Regions from separate parts of the Agrobacterium sp. DSM 25558 genome, predicted to be linked through region 1. Evidence: predicted binding sites of a transcription regulator. Region 1 holds the regulator's gene; the other holds the start of a gene.
The links. The regulator LexA, encoded in region 1, represses DNA repair genes until DNA is damaged. The targets are predictions, from matches to a motif close to TGTTCNNNNTGTGTTCNG.

Region 1 (7,432 bases):
ATCGACCTTTTTATCGCCGAGTGTCACTGTCGCGCTAGTTTCCGTCATACCATACCTCCGAAATATGCAGGCGATGCGGGGTGACGCATCAGCCAGTTTAAGCGTCAGCGATTTAGCTATATGATCCGCGCGATAAAGCCAAGCTATCCAAAAGGCAAATTGTGCATTGCGGCACGTCAATATCTCGAAATGAAGCATTTCCACGGCAGAGTGTTTCATTCTAGGTCAATGCTTCCTTAATCGCGCAAATGGTTGCAATCTGCTTTTCAGGGTTGCAAACTAACCGTCTGCGGCAGGGGGCAGCGGTACTTGAATACACACGAAGAAAAGCAGTATTTCCGCCTTGCGGAAACGAGCGCCGTTGCGCAGACGGAACTCGATGATTTTCTGTTGCCCCTGCACACGTCCAACCGATCACTGACGATTGAGGGACGCGGCTCTCATTCTCCTCGTCGTCAGATATTGCGACTGAGAGGCTGGCTCGCACGCTGTCTTGAGGAAGAGGTTTCTCATCGCCAGGACTTTCTTTTCGTTCCTGTTCTCATCGCGGCAGGAGCCGCATTCTGGTTTTCTCTGTCGGTGACACCTTCGACACGGTTCATTCTGTGGGAGACCGTCTGCTTGGCGATAGCGGCATGTGCGCTGTTTTATCGCCCTGGCGTCATGTCTGCCGGTTTGAAAGCCGTCGCACTGTTTTTGTTCGGCATGCTGCTTGCCGATTGGGAAACGGGCAGGGCAGGGACCGTGATGCTTGACACTCCGGTGACCACGACGATTAGCGGAACCGTCGAGCGTCGCGAACTGGACGCGCGGGGATCGTGGCGATATGTCGTTGCGCTGAAATCGACGTCCGACCCGACGCTTTCGCGGCCGCCGGAGCGAATTTCCGTGGTGGCCCGAAGTCGACATGAGGCAGTTCTCATCGGCCAGACGGTCAGCGGAAAAGCCCGCCTTTCCCCACCCTCCGGCCCAGCTCTGCCGGGGCTCAACGACTTTGCATTTGCGTCATTTTTCAATGGTGTTGGCGCGACGGGATTTTTTTATGGGGCACCCAAAATACTGCCCTCCAATGCAGATGAGGCGGGTGCCAGCAGCTTCGTGCAGGATGCCGATACCTGGCTCTACCAACTTCGCAGCCACATCGCTCAACGCATTCGTGACCTCATCGGTGGTGATGCGGGTGCCTTTGCCGCATCGATTATCACCGACGAGAGACGCGCGATTTCCAATGAGACGATGGAGGCTCTGCGTGTTTCCGGTCTGGCGCATATCGTTGCGATTTCCGGGCTGAATATGGCGCTCGCCGCTGGCATCTTCTTCATCGGAATGCGAACCGTGTTCAGCCTGTTTCCTGGATTCTCCCAGCGCCGGCCGGTCAAGAAAATCTCTGCCTTTGCAGCGCTTTTGATGACACTGGCCTATTATCTCATTTCAGGATTTGCGGTGTCCGCAGAGCGGGCATGGTTGATGATGTCGATCATGCTGTTTGCTGTGCTGGTGGACAGGCCGTCGATCAGCCTGCGCAACGTGGCGCTTTCGGCGATCGTGATTATCGTCCTGTCGCCGCACGAGGTCATGGGGCCGAGCTTCCAGATGTCGTTTGCAGCAACGCTCGCGCTCGTCTCCGCATATGCGTTCTGGAGCCGGTGGCGCGGCGAGCGGGAGCGTCTCGTCATCTCCCGACCGCCATGGTGGCTATCGATAGCCAGTAAGGCTGCGACGATCATTGGCGGTGTCGTGATCACGTCACTGATCGGTGGCATATCGACGGCAATCTATTCCATCGAGCATTTTCATCGCATCACCACCTATGGGCTGGCAGCAAATCTTGCCGCGATGCCGATCATGTCTCTGATCGTCATGCCGTTTGCGCTCATCGGCATGCTGTTGATGCCATTCGGGCTCGACGCGCCGTTTCTGAAAATCATGGGCTACGGCATGGCGATGGTCATTGAAGTGGCCAAGACCGTGTCGAGTTGGGGCGGTGACGAGACGATTGGACGGCAAAATGGCTGGTTTCTGGCGATTTCAACAACGGGTTTCCTGCTGCTGGCATTGCTTCGCACACGACTTGCCTTGATTGGGTTGCCCTTCATAGCCGCCGGCTTTGCCATGCTTCTGATCGAGCAGGGGCGCGATAAACCGGACCTGCTGATCTATGAGGATGGTTCGCTGGTCGCGCTGACATCCGCAGACGCGGTTGCCTCCACCAAACAACGCGCCTCCGGCTTCGTTTACGAGCAATGGCAAAGAGCCGTGCCTTTACCCGCGCATCACGTCGCCCCCAAAATGCTCGATCGTGTCACGTCACCTGCTGGTGATGATGCAGAGGAAGCGGTTAGCTCTCAAGCCCGCACGGCGGGTTTGACCGATATCGAAAAGTCGCGGGCTGCCGAGGAGATGCGAGCAGCAACCGGTGCCACGGATATATTCACCTGCCGCAAAGATATGTGGTGTGTGGCTAAGTCGCAGAAGGGCGTAACTGTAGCGGTTATTTCCAACACTGCGCTGACGGGAACGGCATGCGACGTTGCCGACCTAGTGGTGACGACACGCAGAGTGCCCTTCGCCGCCTGTCGGTCCGGTGCGATCCTGATCAGTCAGGAGACATTACGACGTACCGGCTCCATGGAAGTCTGGCTTGGCCGTAAAGGCGACGCCGTTCTACGGGCGAAGGTTGCAATGCAGGGTCAGGATCGATCATGGACCATGCACCGCAGTTATGATTGGCGCAGCGAGGACTTCGATCCCGAGTTGCCTGCGCATATCGAAAATATGTTGGCGCTGGACCCATAGCGTGTGGCTGCCGCCATTTGCTATTTCGCGCGCAGATCCGCTGTCCATTCTCCCACGGCCCGCGCCTCAGCCTCGTGACCCGCATCTCGCCACGTTTCCAGCAAAGCAGCACCCTGCCATTCCTGCATGGCGGAAAGGGAAAGCAGGCGGTTTTTGTAGGCTTCGGCCTCCACCGACAGAGGTGTAGAGTAGGTCTGGAACCGGAATGCAACGGGGCAGTAGAACGCATCTATAGCGGTGAAGTTTTTCCCTGCCAGAAACGGACCACCAAAAGCTGCCAAGCCGTCCTGCCAGAGCGCGTCTATTCGAGATATGTCCCTCTGCAGGGGCTCGCTGATGGACGATGGCCGTATGCGCAAACCGACGCTCATTGGGTGTTCGTTGCGCAACGCCTGAAAACCAGAATGCATCTCGGCAGTCGCCGAGCGCGACCACGCCCGCGCTTTGGCATCACTTGCCCACACACCATCATGGCGCTCTGCCAGATATTCAGCGATGGCGAGGCTGTCCCATACGGTCAGGTCATTTTCTACGAGGCAGGGCACCTTTCCCGACGGAGAGAAGCGCGTGAAATCGTGGTTCGACGTGCCAAACTGTACGAGTTTTTCGTTGAACGAAATCTCCAAGGTTCGCATCAAAACCCATGGCCGCAGGGACCATGAAGAGTAATTCTTGTTGGCTATGTAAAGATCATACATGTCAATGTTCCCCATTATCGTCCATCAATACGGCACGCAATAGACCGGATACAGGCCGCCGGAGTGATAATGCTCATCAAACTATTTGATGGCCGCGGACGGACCTACCCGAAAACAACATTTAGGTACGCCAACGTTGGTAACTGTTCGTTCGATCTTCGATAAGACGAGCGCGAGGCACACAGCGACGTAGTGATTCTCAGATGCAACGAGATTGAGATACACCAATTAGTGGATTTCGTGACCCGACTAATGAATATAGGTTTTGTAGCCTAACTGCCGTGATTTTTTGTGGTCTTAAATTGATATTTCAGACAGGCTGGCAGGGAATATTATGACCATCAAAATACAATTTGAGTAGCGGGCATGACAACGCATGCCCGCAACATATTAATGATAACGGCGGATCAAACCGACCAGCTTGCCTTGAATTTTCACTCTGTCCGGTCCGAAAATTCGCGTCTCATAGGCAGGGTTTGCAGCCTCCAGCGCAATGGAAGCGCCTTTTCGGCGGAAGCGCTTCAGCGTTGCTTCCTCGTCATCGACCAGAGCCACAATGATATCGCCCGGATTTGCAGTGCTTCCATCGCGAATAATGACCGTATCACCATCGAAAATCCCGGCTTCGATCATCGAATCGCCTTTGACTTCCAGAGCGTAGTGCTCGCCCGAACCCAACATATCCATCGGAACGACAACGTCATGGGTGTTGTTTTGAATTGCGGAAATCGGCACACCCGCAGCTATCCGGCCCATAACTGGGACGCTAACAGAATTGGGTGCGCTGTCGTTGGACGCTGCGGGACGGGGCGGCTGTTCAGCCACCTTTGCTTTGCCCAGGCTACCCTCGATAACGCTGGGTGAAAACCCGCGTTGAGGCTTGGCTTGTGGCGAATAGGATTCGGGAAGCTTGATGACTTCCAAAGCGCGCGCCCGATTCGGTAGCCGGCGAATGAAGCCGCGCTCCTCAAGTGCGGTGATCAACCGATGGATACCTGATTTTGAAGCAAGATCGAGTGCATCTTTCATTTCATCGAAAGATGGCGGCACGCCGGACTCTTTCATTCTTTCATGAATGAACAGAAGCAATTCCTGCTGTTTGCGCGTGAGCATGAAGGAACACCCTTGGAATTAGAGGCGAAGATTCGCGAAACAAATACAGAACGAACACTATATGTTCCATATGTGTTCTGCAATCCCTTAAAATTCGGTGAAATTCATTTAAGCATCTGTTGATGCGTAAATCAGCAACACCAGATGGTCTTACGCGGACCTATACCGTGACTCTGGGCCGCCTTGCTGCTAAATGCGTGGCCAACAAACGATAAGGGAATATCTCGATGGTCTGCACCATTGAAATCGCCCGCTTTATTGCAAGGAAAGACGATGAGTGTAACGAACAATCTGAAAGTCGTTGCGGGGCAGGGCTCCAAAGCGGTTTCCTTTTCCAATACAGAACGCTTTTCGCTGATCGCCGGACCTTGCCAGATGGAAAGCCGCGACCACGCATTCATGATTGCGGAAACGTTGTCAGAGCTGTGTGGCAAGCTGGGTATCGGGCTGGTTTACAAGTCTTCTTACGATAAAGCCAACCGCACGTCCCTTTCCGGCCAGCGGGGCATCGGTATCGACAAGGCATTGGAGATTTTTGCCGAGTTGAAGGCGCAGTTCGGCTTTCCGGTTCTGTCGGACATTCACACGGAAGAACAGTGCGGCATCGTTGCGCCGGTGATTGATATTCTGCAAATTCCGGCGTTTCTCAGCCGTCAGACGGATCTACTGGTGGCTGCTGCCAAGACTGGTCGCGTCATCAATGTCAAAAAGGGCCAGTTTCTGGCGCCGTGGGATATGAAGAACGTTCTGGCGAAGCTGAACGACAGCGGTAACCCGAATGTGCTGCTGTGCGAACGCGGTGCGTCCTTCGGTTACAATACGCTGGTGTCTGATATGCGCTCCCTGCCGATCATGGCATCTCTGGGCGCACCGGTTGTTTTCGATGCTACCCACTCCGTGCAGCAGCCGGGTGGGCAGGGCGGTTCGACGGGCGGTCAGCGCGAATTCGTGGAAACATTGTCGCGTGCTGCTGTTGCCGTTGGCATCGCGGGTCTTTTCGTGGAAACACATGAGGACCCGGATAACGCGCCATCGGATGGTCCGAACATGGTTCACCTGAAGGACATGCCGAAGCTTCTGGAAAAGCTGCTCGCTTTTGACGACATCGCCAAATCTGCGTGACGGGTTTTGGCCTTAATCGGCTTTTATTGAAAAGCGGTGCCTGAAACGGGCACCGTCATTGTAATTTCTTGCGCGTCGTCTACAGCGACTGAAGAAATTCACATCGAGTCGCTATTCCGTCGCCCTGTTTATCGCGCCGATCATTCGAAAAGCGCTTCACAGTTTTCGGTATGCACTCTAAGACAGGCAACTGAAAAATCCTGTTCCAATCCCAAGGGAGAGATCATGACAGCCATTACCGATATCATCGCACGCGAAATTCTCGACAGCCGTGGCAATCCGACTGTTGAAGTCGATGTCTACCTGGAAGACGGCTCTTTCGGTCGTGCAGCAGTTCCATCGGGCGCATCGACAGGCGCGCACGAAGCCGTAGAACTGCGTGATGGTGGCAAGCGCTACCTCGGTAAGGGCGTTGAAAAGGCAGTTGAAGCTGTCAACACCGAAATCTTCGACGCGCTGGGCGGGTTCGATGCCGAGAGCCAGATTCATGTCGACCAGACCCTGATCGAGCTTGACGGCACACCAAACAAGTCCCGCCTGGGTGCCAACGCCATCCTCGGCGTTTCCCTGGCTGTTGCCAAGGCTGCTGCCGAAACGACTGGCTTGCCGCTTTACCGTTATGTCGGTGGTCCAAACGCGCATCTGCTGCCTGTTCCGATGATGAACATCATCAATGGCGGCGCGCATGCCGACAACCCGATCGACTTCCAGGAATTCATGATCATGCCGGTTGGCGCGGAAAACATCCGTGACGCGGTCCGTATCGGCGCTGAAATCTTCCACGTTCTGAAAAAGGAACTGTCGGCACAGGGCTTCAACACCAATGTGGGTGATGAGGGTGGCTTTGCACCAGGCCTGAAGAGCGCGCCTGAGGCTCTCGACTTCATCATGAAGTCCGTCGAAAAGGCCGGTTACAAGCCAGGCGACGACGTTGCGCTTGCTCTCGATTGCGCTTCGACCGAGTTCTTCAAGAACGGCAAGTACGAGATGGAAGGCGAGGGCCGCACGCTCGAGCCGGAAGCCATGGCGGATTACCTCGCTGAACTGGCGGGCAAGTACCCAATCATTTCCATCGAAGACGGCATGGCCGAAGACGATTGGGATGGCTGGAAGTACCTGACGGACAAGATCGGCTCCAAGGTTCAGCTGGTTGGTGACGATCTGTTCGTGACCAACTCTGCCCGCCTTCGTGACGGTATCAAGATGGGCGTTGCCAACTCCATTCTCGTGAAGGTCAACCAGATCGGCTCGCTGACGGAAACGCTTGATGCTGTCGAAACGGCGCACAAGGCTGGTTACACCGCCGTCATGTCTCACCGCTCCGGCGAAACGGAAGACTCCACGATTGCCGATCTCGCGGTTGCGACCAATTGCGGACAGATCAAGACCGGTTCGCTGTCGCGCTCCGACCGTCTGGCCAAGTACAATCAGCTGATCCGTATCGAGGAAATGCTGGGGCCACAGGCAGCTTATGCCGGTCGCTCCATCCTGCGTGGTTAAGCTTCGCGCACGACATTTGAACAAGAGGCCCGGATCGCTCCGGGCCTTTTTTATGCGTTGAACTTTGGTGCGCGGCTCGACCACACCGGCTGACTGAGCGTCTGCAAGCCTTCCGCCGGTTTTCCATCGATACGGGCCAGCAGCGCTCTCGCCAGTTCACGGCCGGCCAGCTTGATATCCTCATTCATGGTGTGAATTTCTGG
Region 2 (7,432 bases), on a different contig from region 1:
TAACCCACGGCAGAGATGTCTATCCGCCGCCGGTCGAGCCGCGGCTGGATATGTTGCACGCGATGATGAAGGCGGGAGCTGCTGCGGAGAATGCGGCAAACGGCTGAGCGATAATTTTCACGCTGCTGATGTAATAGTTTCGATAAGGGCCGCGCATCCGATGTGCGGCCTTTCCTTTGGCGATAAGACGATCAATTCCCGAGTGAGAAATCCTTGCCGTCTTCTCGCTTCAGCGAGACACGGTATTCGTAACGGTCAGCGCGATAGAAAATCTCGGCGGCATAGAACGGCTTTAGTTCCGTATTGAAAAATAGCCGATTGACCAACATCAGTGGAGCGCCGATCGGTATCTCCAGATGTTTGGCCGCACAGTCGTCGGCCAAGGTGGCGGTCAGCGTCTGTTCGACCTTTTCAACCTCGGCGCCCGCCTTTTGCACGAGATCGATCATATCGGTCGTTGCCAAATCCTGGCGGTTCAACGTCTTGCCGATTTCCGGCAGAAGGTAGGCGGTCGAAAGCGAGTAGGGGCGGCGGTCCAGCGAACGGACCCGCACGGCCCGAACCAGTTCCGTTGTTGGCGGTATGCCCATCTGCTCGCATATGCGGGGTGGCGCTTCGCCAAGATCAAGACTGACGACCTTCAACCGGGTGCTCTTTCCCACTGCGTTGAGGTAGCTGAACAGACTGTTGATGTTGGAGACGACAACGCGATTGAGTTTGTTCTCTTTGCTGCGGTCGGTAATGAAGGTTCCGCGCCCGCGCGTACGGGTCACAAGTCCCTCCGCCGTCAGCATTTCCATCGCTTTGCGTATGGTAATTCGACTGACGGAGAAGCTCTCCGCAAGTTCTGCTTCGCTCGGCACAGGTGCGTCACCGGGGTAGTAGCCCTTTACGATGCGTTCGCGCATGACCGCGTAAATGCGGTGGTAAAGCGGGGTAGGAGAACGGACTTCAGGCATCAATCAAGGAATTCCAAAAGAGAAATCGAATTACATTAGCTGCGGGCTATGACGGAAATTAGCCCTATAAAATCATGCCTCTTCAACGGCTGCTTACTTTTAGGCATCAATCTCACAATGGTGAGACGGCAGCAATTCAAAAGATTATAACATTATGTCATTTATACCTTTTGCGGGCAATGCGCTTTTGGCTGGATTTAATTTTACGCGGGATTGTTTTTAGGCGACCTTCGGCGGGAACATACGGGATGGTGCCCGGTTAGGTTTTGAAATAAGGAATCCTGTCATGAATGATAAGAGCACTCAATCACCAACGTCCGATCCTGCGAATCCCGATCTCTCGCTTCAAACCGATCCTGGCAACACTGTGCCAGACGAGAATAACATCGAGTCGAAACCATATACGCCATTGGTCGATGTTGCCCTTCAACAGGTTGCTGAACGGGATGACGGCATTGGCAACTCTGTCAGTGAAGATCTGACGGCGATCAAAGCAGAAGTGGAAAGCCTTTCGCAACGCGCCGTGGTCTCGGCGAAAGAGAATGCCGTCAGCACGGTCCGGTCCACGAGGGGCTTCGTCTATAAAAACCCACTGGCATCACTGGGCCTCGCCGCAACGCTGGGATACGCTCTAGGACTGATGCGTAAACCTTGATCTCGATGCCCGGAATGAAGTTTGCCTTAACGAGGCCATATAACTGAAGGGAAGCCGAGTGGCTTCCCTTTAGACAATCCGGTCTATTTGCATACTATCCGCGAAAATCGCCTTCGTTGGTCTCTCGCTCGTCATAATTTAAATCCCACTCCTTTTCGACAGGCTTCTTTCCAGGAGGAGACTTGTGCGTCGTCGCATCATCCGAGCCCGTGATAACACGGGGTTTGGCACTGGCTACACCGTTGTTGTCGCTGTGCTTTAGACCCTTGGCAAATTGCCCTTTGGCGTCGTTGTGAATGTCTTCTACGGAGCCTTTATCATCACTTGATGGTGTCATTACGCATCTCCTTTGACTGCCGTCTCGTAGGTTTTATCTCCCACACTACAGCGAACTACGGAGGGCATCAGTTGTTCCCAGAAACAGCGTGTCACAGCTCGAGAGCGAGTTGCGGCTCCTGGCTTGTCTGTTGGGTGTTCAGTGAGGACAGGGTGACTCCCAGCAGCCTTACGGGACGTTTGAATGGGGCGACTGATGCGAGCAAGACTTCTGCGATGTTGATGATCATCTCGGTATCGGAAACGGAGTCTGACACCGTCTTGCTGCGTGTTGCCTGACTGAAGTCGGAATATTTGATTTTGACGGTAACAGTCTTTGCCGTGATGTCGTGTGATTCGCAGTAGCGCCAGACCTTCTCGACCAGTGGCCGAAGCTCGGCTTTTGCCAGGCTAAGGTCACTGATATCGTCTACGAATGTGTCTTCAGCGCCAACGGATTTACGGATGCGATCGGGCCGCACCTGTCTTTCATCGATGCCCCTGGCAATGCCGTAGAAATATGGCCCAGACTTGCCGAAATGCTGCTGCAAAAAGGTGAGCGGTTTCGATTTCAGATCAAGCCCTGTCTCGATGCCATGGCTTTTCATCCGCTCCGCCGTGGCTGGCCCAACCCCATGGAATTTCTTGACGGCAAGGCCTTCAACAAAGCCTGGACCGTTTTTGGGCGTGATGACAGCCTGTCCATTCGGTTTGTTGAGATCGCTGGCCATCTTCGCCAGAAATTTGTTGTAGGAAATGCCGGCAGAAGCGTTGAGGCCAGTGACCGCCTTTATTTTGGCACGAATTTCAAGGGCAACCTCGGTTGCGATTTCCATGCCTTTCAGGTTTTCGGTGACATCGAGATAGGCTTCGTCCAGAGAAAGCGGCTCGATCAACGGCGTATATTCGGCAAAGATTTCACGAATTTGATGCGAGACTTGCCGATAAACCTCGAAGCGAGGCGACACGAATATCAGGTCCGGGCATTTCCGCTTCGCGGTGACGGATGGCATGGCGGAATGCACACCGAAGGTTCTGGCCTCGTAACTCGCAGCCGCCACAACACCGCGCGCTGCCGATCCACCAACAGCCAGTGGTAAGCCGCGAAGGTTGGGATTATCGCGTTGTTCCACCGACGCATAAAAAGCGTCCATATCGACATGAATGATTTTGCGAATGGGAGGCAGCGCCATGACATTCATTTCTACGCACCTCCCTTTAAGATCAAATTGAAACAAAGAGAGAACATATCAGCTTTTTTGCAAATTTCCAGTGCTGTTGCGGTTTCGTTTGGAGGGGAAGGGAACTCTCAGGGCGTAGGGGAGTCTGCCTATCGTGACACTTAAAACAGGAGAAGACCTATGGCCGATGACAGCACGACGACGATAAAAGCCATTTTCGACACGCGTGCGGCGGCAGACCTTGCTGTTGAGCATCTGGTTCAGCAGCATGGCGTGCCAAGACCTGACATCTTCATTCAGTCAGCGACCTCTGAGAACACCGTTGGTGTTACGCCGTCTGGCGGTGATGTTTCCGCCAACGACAATGCGCGTGAGGATGCTCCGCTTGGTGGAGAGATCGAAGTATCTGCCGACATTTCCGCCAGCGAAGTCTCAGCAGCGCAGCGCAGTCTCGGCGAAGCTGGCGCGATCCGCGTTTCAGCAGGCTGAACTGAACTCCGGAAAACTGCAGCGCGGCCCAAACGAAGGGCCGTGTCTACAGATAAACAGGTTCACTACCGCCTTGCCAATGTCCCTTGAACGCAGGCGTTGTCATACCCATTCATTTATAGAACGAATAATTTCTCTTTCGGGTTGGAGTCTTTGATGGCCGCAAGAACTTGGAATGCACATACGGGTCCAAATGCGTCTAGCGATTTCATCGATAGTGCCGAACGTATCAGGCGTTTGAGACGGCTGTCCGGTATTGCCCGCCTGATGGATACGGCAATCGGCATACCGGGTACCCGCATCCGCTTCGGTGCCGATTCCATCATGGGTCTGGTGCCGCTGGTTGGAGATGGTGCAGGCGCTTTGGTTGGTCTTTACATCGTCAACGAAGCCCGCCGCCTCGGCGTTCCCCGCGATAAGCTTGCCCGGATGGTGGGCAATATTGGCATGGACGCTGTGGTTGGCAGTGTGCCTCTCGTCGGCGACCTGTTCGACGTCTATTTCAAATCGCATCGCCGAAACGTCAATATGATCATCGATCATTTTGGCATCGATCAGGATGCGCTGAAACGGAAGCCTTAAATCAGGCGAACTGGTTTCAAACCAAAGCTGCCCGCGATGGTACGGTCGCGGGCAAAACGAGAACTGCCTTCAAGCCGCGCGGGGAGTTGTTTTCCAGAAGAAGAGAGCCGCTGTAGAGTTCGGCGAGCTCATTGGCAATCGTAAGTCCAAAGCCGGTTCCAGATATGCGTTCGTCTTCTCTGACGCCCGGAAGCAACACAGCGTCCATTCGATCATTGGCAATGCCCGGTCCGTCGTCCTCTATGGATATACGAATGTTCGATCCTTCTTTGGTGGCGACGACTTTGACTGTCGAAGAGGTCCACTTGAAAGCGTTCTCGATCAGGTTACCCAGCATTTCTTCTAGGTCGTTTTCTTCGCAAGCAACCGAAAAATCTCCGTCGATCTCCGTCTCGAACCTCACATCCTTGTCCGCATGAATAGAGCTGATTGCCAGATGCAAATTCGCGACGGTGTCGGCTAGGGGCGCACTAGAGATACGACCACCCGTGGCCATGGCCTGACGGGTGGAACTGAGGTGATGCTTGATCCTGTGGTCGATGCGCCTGCCGAGGTCGCGCAAAGTGCCGTCCGGGTCATTGCTGTCGCTTAGCGCCAGCAAAAGGCTCGCGACCGGCGTCTTAAGTCCATGGGCGAGGTTGGCAAATTGCATCCGTGTTGCGATCAGACGCTCCTCATTTGCAATCAGAAGCGCGTTCGTCTTCGCTGAAAGCGGCGCAAGCTCTGGAGACGGTTGCTGCGGCAAGCGCTCCAGGTCTCCGCGATTGATCGCATCGATATCCGCGACCATGGATGCGAGTGGGCGCAAACCGAACCGGATTTGCCACAGCGTTCCGCCTAAAAGAACGATGCCCAGTAGCAACATGCAAGGGATCAACCAAAACAGTGCCCGAAGAGCGGGGTCGACCAATGCTGCGGAAGGTGCGCTTGCCGTTATGGTCATCATCGTCCCGTGAATGCTGCGCGTGATTTGACGCGTGTAGAGCGCCTGGCCATCCTTGTCTCTAGCTTCTCCGGGCGAGGCCATGCCCGTCAGCATGTGTTTCAAACTCTGACGGGGAGGAGGGGCATCCATGGCACCTTGGATCAAGGAGCGGGAGGTCAAATGCTGTCCATCGGCGTCGATTTGCCAATACCAGCCTGACCCGCTCCGGTCGAATGGAGGAGCATCCATCGGCGTGGAAAGTGATAGCCTTCCATCCGAAAGTGGTTGAACGGCATTGGCCAGCGCGCTGATCTGGGTATCCAATCTTTGATCGATTTGCTCACGCACGACATTCTTCAAAGCCAACCACAGAATGATCGACGCAACCACGAGCGCCGCAGTGACGAAGAACCCGGAAAACAACAGCAGACGTTTCGCAAGCGATGCCGGTGCGCGCAGCCTAATCGTCTTCACTGTGCCACCGCAGCCGTCAGCATGTAGCCACGTCCCCTGACCGTTTCGATGCGTTCGGCACCCACCTTTTTGCGCAGCCGCGCAATGATGACCTCCATCGAGTTGGAGTCGACTTCTGCATCGCCCTCATAAACGCGCTCGTTGAGTTCGCGACGGTCCACCACTGTCCCCTTTCGCAGGATCAGGCAGGACAGAACGCGCCATTCGAGGGCGGTCAATTTCAATGGAAGACCATCGAGTTCGAACGTGCCCAGTTGCGCATCGAAAACAAGAGGCCCGCAATTGAGCCGCGATGACGCATATCCGGCCGCACGCCGCACCAGTGCGCGAAGTCTCAGCACCAGTTCCTCGACCTTGAATGGCTTCGGCAGGAAATCGTCCGCACCCGCCTTGAAGCTGGCCACCTTGTCGGGCCAGCCATCGCGCGCCGTCAGCACCAGAACGGGCAGGTTTCGCTCGCTTTCGCGCCATCCTTTCAGGACGGAAATACCGTCGACTTTGGGAAGACCGAGGTCGAGAATGGCAACGTCGAACAATTCCGTCAGCCCGGCATGAAGCGCATCTTCCCCGTTGCGGGCAATGTCGACAACGAAGTTTTCGAGCCGAAGCGCGCTGGCTATTCTGCTGCTGAGGTCGGCATCATCTTCTACGAGCAGTACGCGCATGAGGGGACTTTCGAATGAAAGAAAAACCGAAAACTTAAGTATGGCAGCTTAACTCAAACTGAACAGGAAGGTTCAGCGAGGCGTGGGTGTGGTTCGGCTAGATTGGACTTGTCGTTCAAAAGGAGCACCGAAAATGCACAACGAAGATCAAGCCCACGAGCCTGTAAATACAGCATCCGCCCACCCGCCACACAAGCATCGTCGCCGACTGGCGCTGCCAGCTCTTGCCGCAGTGGTTGCCCTTGCCGTGGGTGCAGCCGGTGGCGCAGCTGCCATGAAACTGGTGCGCCCATCAGCGGAGATGGCACCCATGACGCCCGTTGCGATATCGACGATGCCAGCGTCCAGTCTCGTCACCATCAAAGGCACGGTCGCCGAGATCTACGGCAACAAATTCGTCCTTCAGGATGACAGCGGGAAAGCGTTGATCGAAACGGGTCCTGGTGGTGAGGATGGCAAACTGGTGACCAGCAATGAGGCCGTCACGGTACAGGGTCGCTTTGACGACGGTTTCGTGCATGCCAGCTATCTGGTTCGTCAGGACGGGAAAACGGAAGCACTCGGCCCGCAGAAAGGCCCACCACCACCGCACAAACACCTTAAGGACATTGCCCGCGAGCTAGCGCCGTGACGTGACGACAAATGTCGCCCAAGGCGCACACCGTCTGATGAACTGCGTCCCTGGTTTTCCTTTGCGGGAAGGCCGGGGACGTCACTCTGTAAATTGTTCAGATCGAACCTATGCGGCAGATGAATATCGTGCGACGGATTGGACTGGCAAAAGCCGAAGAACTTCGTCGGCAAATGCGTTTGCATTTTGCAATGCCTTGTCCAGATTGCTGACCTGTGACGGGCTCATCATGTGCAGATACCCGCCAAACTCGAACATGTCGCGGAACGCGGCGCGTTCAATGATCGGCGTATCCAGCACATGTACGTTGCGTTTCGCTAAAAGGGCCTTGGCAGCAAGAAGTGCCCGTGTCGTCACCATGGAATTGACGCGGGACAGCACCACCGAATGTGGGATTTTGATGGATGCCCGGTCATCGAGATAACGAAGCAATTCGAGGACCTGCGCTCCACCCTGTGCATCCATGGTACTACCCTGCACCGGTATCAGCACATGGTTCGAAAGTCCGACCGCGGTTGCCAGAAGGGGTGATTGAGCGCCGGGCAGATCGATGATG

Region 2: a site for LexA is predicted at 3,160-3,177, ahead of dinB (DNA polymerase IV). Genes of this name have one in related genera too.

The regions. Positions count from the first base shown of each region.
Region 1 covers NZ_FMUD01000001.1:208,683-216,114, reverse strand. The annotation lists gene gltA (citrate synthase) at 1-48, opposite strand, end outside; gene DSM25558_RS01115 (ComEC/Rec2 family competence protein) at 310-2,796, shown strand; gene DSM25558_RS01110 (glutathione S-transferase family protein) at 2,817-3,494, opposite strand; gene lexA (transcriptional repressor LexA) at 3,885-4,607, opposite strand; gene kdsA (3-deoxy-8-phosphooctulonate synthase) at 4,881-5,729, shown strand; gene eno (phosphopyruvate hydratase) at 5,955-7,229, shown strand; gene DSM25558_RS01090 (LacI family transcriptional regulator) at 7,280-7,432, opposite strand, start outside.
Region 2 covers NZ_FMUD01000004.1:138,903-146,334, forward strand. The annotation lists gene DSM25558_RS05565 (aspartate/glutamate racemase family protein) at 1-107, shown strand, start outside; gene DSM25558_RS05570 (GntR family transcriptional regulator) at 192-959, opposite strand; gene DSM25558_RS05575 (hypothetical protein) at 1,246-1,614, shown strand; gene DSM25558_RS05580 (hypothetical protein) at 1,709-1,951, opposite strand; gene dinB (DNA polymerase IV) at 2,043-3,131, opposite strand; gene DSM25558_RS05590 (hypothetical protein) at 3,291-3,599, shown strand; gene DSM25558_RS05595 (DUF4112 domain-containing protein) at 3,756-4,181, shown strand; gene DSM25558_RS05600 (sensor histidine kinase) at 4,198-5,580, opposite strand; gene DSM25558_RS05605 (response regulator transcription factor) at 5,577-6,245, opposite strand; gene DSM25558_RS05610 (hypothetical protein) at 6,379-6,876, shown strand; gene DSM25558_RS05615 (ParA family protein) at 6,985-7,432, opposite strand, start outside.